2 regions of the Amycolatopsis sp. NPDC021455 genome follow, and region 2 is predicted to be linked to the other one. Evidence: riboswitches for the same ligand, from Rfam matches in the RefSeq annotation. Region 2 holds a riboswitch; the other holds the start of a gene.
What was found. Region 2 has a riboswitch for S-adenosylmethionine ahead of thrC (threonine synthase). Riboswitches for the same ligand answer to the same signal wherever they lie in the genome.

Region 1: linked by a shared signal. The riboswitch ahead of AB0G28_RS32035 (aminotransferase class V-fold PLP-dependent enzyme) and the one ahead of thrC (threonine synthase) in region 2 are both predicted to bind S-adenosylmethionine.

Annotation. Positions count from the first base shown of each region.
Region 1 covers NZ_JBFACT010000038.1:61,526-66,603, reverse strand. The annotation lists gene AB0G28_RS32045 (metalloregulator ArsR/SmtB family transcription factor) at 1-355, shown strand, start outside; gene AB0G28_RS32040 (potassium/proton antiporter) at 452-1,930, shown strand; SAM riboswitch class IV at 2,009-2,123, shown strand; gene AB0G28_RS32035 (aminotransferase class V-fold PLP-dependent enzyme) at 2,161-3,486, shown strand; gene AB0G28_RS32030 (hypothetical protein) at 3,503-4,102, shown strand; gene AB0G28_RS32025 (hypothetical protein) at 4,107-4,703, shown strand; gene lspA (signal peptidase II) at 4,829-5,078, shown strand, end outside.
Region 2 covers NZ_JBFACT010000086.1:2,501-7,578, forward strand. The annotation lists gene AB0G28_RS44135 (DUF4231 domain-containing protein) at 1-439, opposite strand, end outside; gene thrC (threonine synthase) at 625-1,890, opposite strand; SAM riboswitch class I at 1,903-2,036, opposite strand; gene holA (DNA polymerase III subunit delta) at 2,184-3,164, shown strand; gene rpsT (30S ribosomal protein S20) at 3,243-3,503, opposite strand; gene AB0G28_RS44155 (DMT family transporter) at 3,781-4,644, shown strand; gene AB0G28_RS44160 (VOC family protein) at 4,668-5,042, shown strand; gene AB0G28_RS44165 (class I SAM-dependent methyltransferase) at 5,039-5,078, opposite strand, start outside.

The DNA of each region.
Region 1 (5,078 bases), on a different contig from region 2:
GACGTGCTACGACCACCTCGCCGGCGCGCTCGGGGTCGCCCTCCGGGACGGCATGCTGGCCACCGGCCTGGTCGACGCGGGCGCCGGGCTCGCGCTGACCGGCCGCGGCCGCGAGGTGCTGGCCGGCCTCGGCGTGCCGGTCGCCGCCGGGCGGCGGGCGCTGTTACGGGACTGTCTGGATTGGACGGAGCGCCGGGACCACCTCGCCGGGGCCTTGCCCGCGGCGCTGCTCGACCGCGCGGTCGAAGCCGGCTGGGTCGCCCGGGACGCGCACCGCGCGGTCAAGGTCCTGCCGGCCGCCGCGAAGCCGTTCGCGGCGCTGGGTGTCGATCTCGGCGCGCTGGGTGGGCCTTAACACACCGGGTCCCCCGCGCGGGGCAGCGGTACACGAACGAGTTAACCCAGCCGCTTCACTATTCTGAGTGCCCCACGGCACTCGGGAGGAGGCGGCATGGACCAGCTCCCCGTGTTGCTCGGCGTCGGCGGCGTCGTGCTGCTGGCCTCCGTGCTCGCCGTGCGCGTGTCCATCCGGCTCGGCCTGCCCTCGCTGCTGCTCTACCTCGCGATCGGCGTGCTGCTGGGCGAAGCCGGCTTCGGGATCCGGTTCGACAACCCCGGCCTGACCCAGTCGCTCGGCCTCGCCGCCCTCGTCATGATCCTCGCCGAAGGCGGGCTGACCACCCGGTGGTCGGCGGTGAAACCCGCGCTGGGCGCCGGAATCGCACTGTCCACAGTGGCCGTCGTGGTGAGCATCGCGGTCACCGGCGCGGCCCTGCACTGGCTGCTCGGGCTCGACTGGCGCCTGGCTCTGCTGTGGGGCGCGGTGCTCGCCTCCACCGACGCCGCCGCGGTGTTTTCGGTGCTGCGCACCGCGGGCATCGGCAAACGGCTCACCGGGGCGCTCGAACTCGAGTCGGGCATCAACGACGCGCCGGCCTACATCGCCGTCGTGGTGCTGGCCGAAGGCACCACTGTGGACTGGACGCTGCCGCTGCTGGCGGTCTACGAGCTGGTGGCGGGCCTGGTCATCGGGCTCGGCTTCGGCCGGCTCGGCGGGATGGCGCTGCGCCGGGCCGCGCTGCCGGCGACCGGGCTCTACCCGCTCGCGACGATCGCGGTGTGCGTCGTGGCGTACTCGTCCGGGCAGCTGCTGCACGCGTCGGGACTGCTCGCGACCTACGTCGCCGCGCTCGTGCTCGGCAATTCGCGGCTGCCGCACCGGTCGGACACGCTGTCGTTCGCCGAGGGACTGGGCTGGCTGGCGCAGATCGGCCTGTTCGTCCTCCTCGGCCTGTTCGCCTCGCCGGGCCGGCTGCTCGACGCGATCGTGCCCGGCCTGGTCGCGGGCGCCGTCGTGCTGCTGCTGGCGCGGCCGATCTCGGTCGTGCTGGCGATGCTGCCGTTCCGGCTGCCGTGGCGGGAACAGGCGTTCCTGTCGTGGGCCGGCCTGCGCGGCGCGGTGCCGATCGTGCTCGCCATGATCCCGTTGTCGGAAGGCCTGCCGGGCGCGCAACGGCTGGTCGACGCGGTGTTCGTGCTGGTCATCGTGCTGACGCTGCTGCAGGGGGCGACGCTCGGGCCGCTCGCGCGCAAGCTCGGGCTGGCCAGGAAGTCCGAGGCGCACGAGATCGAGGTCGACTCCGCGCCGCTGGACGAGCTGGGGGCCGAGCTGCTGCAGGTCCGCATCCAGCCCGGTTCGAAGATGCACGGCGTGTACCTGTCCGAGCTGCGGCTGCCGGTCGGGGCGACGGTCAGCCTGGTCGTGCGCGACGGCGCGGGGTTCACGCCGCAGAAGACCAGCCGGCTGCAGGAGCACGACCAGCTGCTGGTCGTCACGACGAGTGACGTCCGCGACGCCGCCGAACGCCGGCTCCGCGCCGTCGACCGCGCCGGCCGCCTGGCCCGCTGGAAGGGCGAGTCCGGCCGCTGAGCACGCTCTGTGACCGCCGTCTCAGAATGTGAGGCGGGGGTTGGCGGCCCGGCGCGTTCTCGGTTACCTTCTGGCTCAGGTCATGAGTGCCAGCGCGAAGCCCCGGCTTGCTGGCCGGCAACCCTCCTACCGCGGTGGGGTGCCCCGGGTGAGGACCGGGCCGGTCGCGCCGTGCGACGGGCAAGCGCGGGCCCCTCGCCGGGGTCCCCCGGATCGCCGAGGAGGCACCGATGACTCTCGCCATCGACCGCACCCAGCTCGAAATCGCCGCCGTTCCCGCTGTCGCCGGGGCGTCGCTGCGGGTGCCGCTGGTGACCGGCGGCGACATCGGCTACGCCAACCTCGACCACGCGGCGAGCGCCCCCTGTCTCGACGTCGTGCGCGCCGCCGTCGACGAGTTCCTGCCGTGGTACGCCAGCGTCCACCGCGGCGCCGGCTTCGCGTCGCAGGTCTCGACCAAGCTCTACGAGCGCACCCGCGACGTCCTGCGCCGGTTCGTCGACGCGCGGCGGACCGACACCGTGGTGTTCACCCGCAACACCACCGATTCCTTCAACCTGCTCGCCCGCAGCCTGCCCCGGAACACCACGGTGGTCGTGTTCGACACCGAGCACCACGCCGCGCTGCTGCCGTGGCAGGGCCCGAACGTCCGGCGGATCCCGACCCCGCGCACCCGGCTGGCCGCGGTGTCCGCTGTGGACGAAGCGCTCGCGGACGCCCCGGAAGGGCCGCGGCTGGTCGTCGTCACCGGAGCGTCCAATGTGACCGGTGAGCTGCTCCCGGTGGCGGAGATCGCCGCCGTGGCGCGCAAGCGCGGCGCCCGCGTCGCGCTCGACGCCGCCCAGCTCGCCCCGCACCGCCGGATCTCGATCAGGGAGCTGGACGTCGACTACGTCGCGCTGTCCGGTCACAAGCTGTACGCGCCCTTCGGCGCGGGCGCGCTGATCGGCCGTGCCGACTGGCTGCGCGCGGCCCGCCCGTACCTCGCCGGCGGCGGGGCGACCAAGTTCGTCACCGGGGACGCCGTCGTCTGGAACTCCGGCCCGGAGCGGCACGAAGCCGGCTCGCCCAACACGGTCGGCGTGTACGCGCTCGGCGTGGCGTGCGAAACCCTGAGCCGGAGCTGGGACGCCGTCGTGGCGCACGAGCAGGCCCTGCTCGCCCGGCTGCGCAAGGGTCTCGAGGGCATCCCGGGCTGCGCCGAGCTTCGGTTGTTCGACGCGCCGGTCGACCGGGTCGGCACGGTCAGCTTCGTCGTCGACGGCTTCGACCCGGGCTGGCTCGCCGCGGTCCTGTCGGCCGAGTACGGCATCGGCGTCCGCGACGGCGCCTTCTGCGCCCACATCGCGGCCAAGCGCCTGATCGGCGTCACCGGTGGCGACGGGCAGCAGGCGGTGCGCGTCAGCCTCGGCCTCGGCAGCACCGAGGAGCACGTCGACCGGGTGATCCTGGCGCTGCGGCAGATCGTCGCGCGCGGCGCCCGCTGGGAGTACGCGAAGGTGGACGGCCGCTGGGCGCCGGTGGGCGACCCGCGGGAGCTGCCGCCGTTCTGCTGAGCGCTAGCCTGGGCCGATGGGGAGAGGGTCGCGGTTCTGGTTTCCACTGGCACTACTGGGGTTCGCCGAGATCGGACTGGCCGCGGTACAGCTGGTGGCACGCCGCAGCCGGGCCGAAAGCGAAGCCGCGAATCTCTTCGGGCCGTACTCGGCCCCGCCCGGCACGACCGGGTACAGCCAGGCGTTCCGGTTGCCGCTGGACGATTTCCACACGGTGGAGAGTGGCCTGCCGGCCGGGCCCGCGTGGCTGGTCGCGCTCGGCGTGGTGCTCGCCGGCACGGCCGTCTGGTACGCGCTCGCCCTGCGGCCCGTCCGCACCGGGTGGTTCGTCCTCGGCACGATCGGCGCGCTGCTCGCCGTCCCGCTGCTCGACCTGGTCGGGTCCTGGCAGTTCCGGCTCGGCGAGGGGCTGCGCGGCCCGCTGCTGGCCACGATCGGCCTGCTGCTCCTGGCCGCCTACGAGCGCAGCCGGTTCGTCCTGCTCACCGCGGTCGCGTTCGCCCTGGTCGCCGTGGTGCTCTCGGCGGACATGGCGGGTGTGCTGATCTCGGCGCTGATCCTGTTCGCCGCCGCCTTCGTCGCCTTGCTGCGGGGGAACCCGCGCTCGATACCCTGAGGCGATGGGGAGTTCACGGCGGTCCTGGTTCCCGATGGCCGCGCTGGGGTTCGCGCTGCTGGTGATGGTGGCCGTCGAAGTGGTCCCGGACGAGATCGAAGCTGCCCAGGGGTACCAGCTGACCCAAGGCCTTTACGGCCTCGGGACCGGCGGAGTCGGCGGCACCGGGTACCCGGCCGCCGTCGCGGTCTCGGTCGACGCCGTGCCCTCGGCTCGGCTCGGCTGGCTCGCCGGTCTCGTCTGCGTGGTGCTCGCCGTCGCCGCCTGGTACCGGCGGGAGCTGCGGCCGTCGCGTCCCGGCCGGTATCTCCTCGGCACGCTCGGGGCGCTGGCCGCCGTCCCCCTGCTCGACCTGGCCGGCGCTCTCCAACTCGGGCTGGGTGGCGACGTGCGCGGCGCGCTGCTGGCGACGCTGGGCCTGCTGGTGCTGGCCGGCTACGAGCGCAGCTGGTTCCTGGCGGCCGTCGCCGGTGTGTTCGCGCTGGTCGCGACGCTGTTCCTGCCTCCGGTGGCCGGGGCGCTCGTGGCGGCGGGCGTGCTGTTCGCGGCCGCGTTCGCCGTGCTCCTGCGCCCGCGTCCGGACGGGCCCGCCACCGCCTGACCAGCGCCGTGGACAATGGACCGGTGAGCACCGAGCCCAGCCACTCCGAACCCGACACCGCCGCGCCCGCCGAGCCCGTCGAGGCGGTGCCCGATCCGGCCGCCGACGCGCCCGAGAACCCGGAGGTGCCGGCGAAGCCGCTGCTGCCGAAGCGGCGGGTCGGCTGGGTGTTCGCCGTCGCCGTCGTGTTCTGGGCGATCGACCTGGTGACGAAGAACCTGGTCGTGGCCAACCTGGAGGGCAAGGAGCCGGTCAAGATCCTCGGCGGGCTGATCTACCTGCAGGTGATCCGCAACCCGGGTGCCGCGTTCTCGATGGCCACCGGCATGACGTGGGTGCTCGCGCTGGTCGCGCTGGCCGTGGTCATCGCGATCG
Region 2 (5,078 bases):
GCTCGTGGGCCTGGCGGTCGTGTTCGACACTGATCTGACGTCGAGCCCATCGCTGCCCGCCCTCGTCGGCGATGGCTTCAACGCGCGCGACCAGGACCCGGACCGCGTCCGCGCCGTCGTAAGGCGATGACGAATGGAGGAACAAGGCGGCTTCACGCTCGATCGCGTAGCCGGCCTGGCTGTGTTCCACCCAGTTCTCGTGCAGGCCGAAGGTGGTCCGGAATCCGGTGGCGATCAGGACGAGGGCGCCCAGCGCGGCAATGATCACCGAGTCGAGGTGGGCGGCGGCGGCCACTGGAATCGCGGCCGAGCCGATGAGGGCGACGACTTCCATACCGCCGTACCTCAGCCGGTCTCGGCGGGCGCTCCTCTTGTACCAACGCCACTTCGCGACGACCGTCACCGGCAATGCCCGACCGTCGCGTTCGGCGCTGGCCATCCAGTGCTCGCCGAGATCGCCGGACGTGTCCCGAGCCCACCTCATACCCCCATACCTCCGCGATCGTGCCGACTCACCGAACAGGTGTCGACCCTAGCGGCCGGGGGAGTCCAGAAAGGAGGCCTGCCGTCAGGGGCGAGCCGGATCGCTCGCCCCTGACGACGGAACGCCAGTAGCCCAGTGTCTCAGTAGCCCAGCGCCTCGTTCACGGCCGCGGCCGACGGCGGCAGGACCGCCTTGGGGCCCACGTGGTTCTCGATCGCGTCGAGGGTCTTGAGGCCGTCGCCGGTGATGAGCAGCACGGTCTCGGCGTCCGGGTCCAGCTTGCCGGTCTCGACGAGCTTCTTCGCCGTGGCGACGGTGACGCCGCCGGCCGTCTCGGTGAAGATGCCTTCCGTCCGGGCCAGCAGCCGGATGCCTTCGACGACCTCCTCGTCGGAGACGTCCTCGATCGCGCCGCCGGTGCGGTTGACGATGTCGAGGACGTACGGCCCGTCGGCCGGGTTGCCGATCGCCAGGGAGCGGGCGATGGTGTCCGGCTTCACCGGCTGGACCACGTCGTGGCCTTCGCGGAACGCCGCCGACACCGGCGAGCAGCCGGTGGCCTGCGCGCCGAACACCTTGTAGGGGCTGGCGTCCACGAGACCGAGCTGACCCAGCTCGCGGAAACCCTTGTCCACCTTGGTCAGCTGCGAACCGGAGGCGATCGGCACGACGATCTGCGGCGGGATGCGCCAGCCGAGCTGCTCGGCGACCTCGAAGGCCAGCGTCTTCGAGCCTTCCGAGTAGTACGGCCGGACGTTCACGTTGACGAACGCCCACTTCGGGTGCTCGCCGGCGAGCTCGGTGGCGAGGCGGTTGACGTCGTCGTAGTTGCCGTCGATGGCGAGGAGGTCGCCGTCGTACACCGCGGTGGTGAGGATCTTGGCGCGCTCGAGGGTCTTCGGGATCAGCACGACCGACCGCCAGCCGGCGCGGGCCGCGGCGGCGGCCGTCGCGTTGGCCAGGTTGCCGGTCGACGGACAGGCGAGCACCTCGAACCCGAACTCGCGGGCGGCGGCGAGCGCGACGGCGACGACGCGGTCCTTGAAGGAGTGCGTCGGGTTGCCGGTGTCGTCCTTGACCCACACCCGCTTGAGGCCGAGCTCCTTGGCGAGGCGGTCGGCACGGATCAGCCGGGTCGCGCCCGGCTCGGTGTTCGGGATTTCTTCGACGTTGGAGGGAACCGGGAGGAGCTTCTTGTAGCGCCAGATGTTCTTGGGGCCGGCCTCGATGTCCTCGCGGCGGACGCGGCCGAAGTCGTAGGCGACCTCGAGCGGCGAGAAGTCTTCGGCGGAGACGAATTCCGGAGCGAGCGGCTGCCGGTGGCCCTCTTCCTTCGACACCAGCTCGACGGCGGGCCCCAGGTCCGGGGTCTTGGTGCTGGAGGTCGTGCCGAGGGTTGCGGTCATCGCGAGGTTCCTTCCTCATCTGCCCCGCCGAAGCGGGCCGGAATTGGCACCGTGGTCGTCAGCTACCCCGCGATCGCGGGATGACGGGCTGTACGCCGGTTGCCGGGGCTTCGTCGGGCCGTTCCCTCTGCCCCTCTGGATGAGCGGTATTCGATTGTCGGTGCGCATCCACCGGAAAACCCGGGGCGGCTGCCTCGGCTACACCGTACGACATGGCGCTCGCGCCGTGCCACGGTGCCCGCTCGACATCACCGGAGCGGGGGCACGCCGGCAGCAAGTGGGAGGATTATCGGGTGACCGCGCAAGCCACCGCCCCGGCCCCGCTGCACCTCGTGCTGGGGGAGGAAGAACTGCTGATCGAGCGGGCCGTCCGCGAGACGCTGGCCGCCGCCCGCGCGATGGACGCCACGGCCGAGCTGACCCGCGTCCGGGTGTCCGATCTCACAGCGCCCGAGCTGGCCGAACTGGTCAGCCCGTCGCTGTTCAGCGAGGGCCGGGTGATCGTCCTCGAGTCGGCGCAGGACATCTCGCAGGAGCTGGCGGACGCCGTCGCGGCCTACCTGAAGGACCCGGCGGACGGGGTCGTGCTCGTGGTCGTGCACACCGGCGGCGGCCGCAGCAAGGCGGGCAAGACGCTCCCGGCGGTGCTGAAGAAGGCCGGCGCCGAGGTGACGGAGTGCCCGAAGCTGACCAAGCCGGCCGAGCGCGAGCAGTTCGTGCGCCACGAGGTGCGCCGCGTGGGCGGCAAGATCGACCCGGCCGGGGTCGCCGCGCTGATCGACGCGGTGGGCTCCGACCTGCGGGAACTGTCCTCAGCGGCGACGCAGCTGGTCGCGGACACCGGCGGGGCCGTCGACGCGGAGGCGGTCCGCCGCTACCACCGCGGCCGAGCCGACGTCACCGGCTTCGCGGTGGCGGAGAAGGCCGTGAGCGGCGACCGCGCGGCGGCGCTGGAGTCGCTGCGGTGGGCGATGCAGCTCGGCGTCCCGCACGTCCTGGTCGCCGACGCCCTGGCCGACGCGGTCCGCACCATCGCCCGGGTCGCCGGCGCGGGCCGGGGCAACCCGAACCAGATGGCGGGCGAGCTGGGCATGCCGCCCTGGAAGATCCGCAAGGCGCAGGGCCAGTCCCGCGGCTGGAACCCCGACGGCCTGGCCACGGCGATGCGCGTGGTCGCGAGGTTGAACGCCGAGGTCAAGGGCGTGGCGGCGGACCCGGGCTACGCACTGGAACGCGCGGTCCTCGAGGTGGCCGCGGCCAAGGGCGACCGCTGATCGGGTCTCCGGCCGCCGCGGCCCCCGGACAAGAGGAAAGCCCCGGCCGGAGCCGGGGCTTTCCCAGAGATCAGCAGCTCAGAGCGCGTTGACGCGCTTCGCCAGCGCCGACTTCTTGTTGGCGGCCTGGTTGGCGTGGATGACGCCCTTCGAGACGGCCTTGTCCAGCTTCTGGGCGGCGTCGCGCTGCAGCTCGACGGCCTTGGCCTTGTCGCCGGCCTCGGCGGCTTCGCGGACCTTGCGGATCGCGGTCTTCACCGAGGACCGGATCGCCTGGTTGCGCTGACGCGCCTTCTCGTTCGTCGTGATGCGCTTGATCTGCGACTTGATGTTGGCCATAGGGCAACTCCTGTTTCACTCGGTGAGATTCGCCGCCGCGCTGATGTGGCCCTGCTCGGGGAGCGGGTTTCCTCCATGACGGAATGCCGCACGGCAACGAGCGACCACTTTAACAGCCCAGCTCGCGGCGGCCCGCGCCGGGATCCGATCACCAGGAGTACCGTCGGCCGCACGACACGACCACGACCGGCGTGCTCGGACGGCCGGTCGTTCAGCCGACGGGGGAAAGCCTGGCGGACCGGGCTTCGGCACGCGCGGAAACCCCGTAAGGGGTCCCATGAACGCCACTGCCCTGTCCCTCGTCCTCGTCGCCGCCGTCGTGCACGCGGCGTGGAACCTGGCCGCGAAGCGGGTCTCCTCCGGCGGCCCCCAGTTCGTCTGGCTCTACTACACGGTTTCCGCCGTCGTGCTGCTGCCCGTGACGGTCGTCTTGCTGGCCGTCGAGCCGCAACGTCCACAGTGGAGCTGGCTGCTCGCCGCCGTGGGCACGTCGGTGCTGCACGTGGCCTACGGCCTCGTGCTCCAGCGGGGATACCGCGTCGGCGACCTCTCGGTCGTCTACCCGGTCGCGCGGGGCACCGGGCCGCTGCTGTCGGTGCTGGCCGCCGTCCTCGTGCTCGGCGAGCGGCCCGGCCCGCTCGGCCTGCTCGGTGCGTTCCTGGTCATCGCCGGGGTGCTGGTCATCAGCACCGGGCGCACCGGGGGCGGGACGCACGCGGTCAAGGCCGGGATCTTCTACGGCCTCCTGACCGGGGCCGTCATCGCCGGCTACACGCTCTGGGACGCGCACTCGGTGACCGGCGTCGGCGTGCCGCCGGTGGTCTACTTCGGCCTCGGTTCGCTCCTGCAGAGCGTCATGCTCGTGCCCGGTGCGCTGGCCGGCCGCGCCGAGGTGGCCCGGATCTGGCGGGAGCAGCGCCGCGAGGTGCTGCTCGTCGCGGTGCTGTCGCCGCTCGCCTACATCCTGGTGCTGTTCGCCCTCACGATGGCGCCGGTCAGCCTGGTCGCGCCCGCGCGGGAGCTGAGCATCGTGCTGGGCGGCCTCGCCGCGTGGCTGGTCCTGGGCGAGCGGAACGCCGTCCGACGCCTGGCCGGGTCGGTGATCGTGCTGTCCGGGATCGTCGCGATTGCGGCGGCCTGAGCCCGTCCGGTAGGGATGGGCGGATGGAGATCCTGAAGAGCCGGTTGCTGATCCGCCCGCGCGACGCCGCGGCGTCCACGGCGTTCTACCGCGAGACTCTCGGCCTGGCCGTGGAGCGGGAGTTCCCCGGCGGCACCGTGTTCTTCCTCGGCCACGGATCCCTCGAGGTGTCCGGCCGGGGCGAGGCGGGCGCGTCGCCCGATCTGGTGCTCTGGCTGCAGGTCCGCGACCTGGCCGGCACGCTGGCCGACCTCCGGGCGAAGGGTCTCGAGCCCGTGCGGGACGCCCGGCGGGAGCCCTGGGGCCTCGACGAGGCCTGGATCGCCGATCCGGACGGCACCCGCATCGTGCTGGTCGAGGTGCCCGAGGGCCACCCGATGCGCACGGACACCCGCTAGGCCGGCTTGACGCCGCGCAGCTGCGCGGCCAGCGCG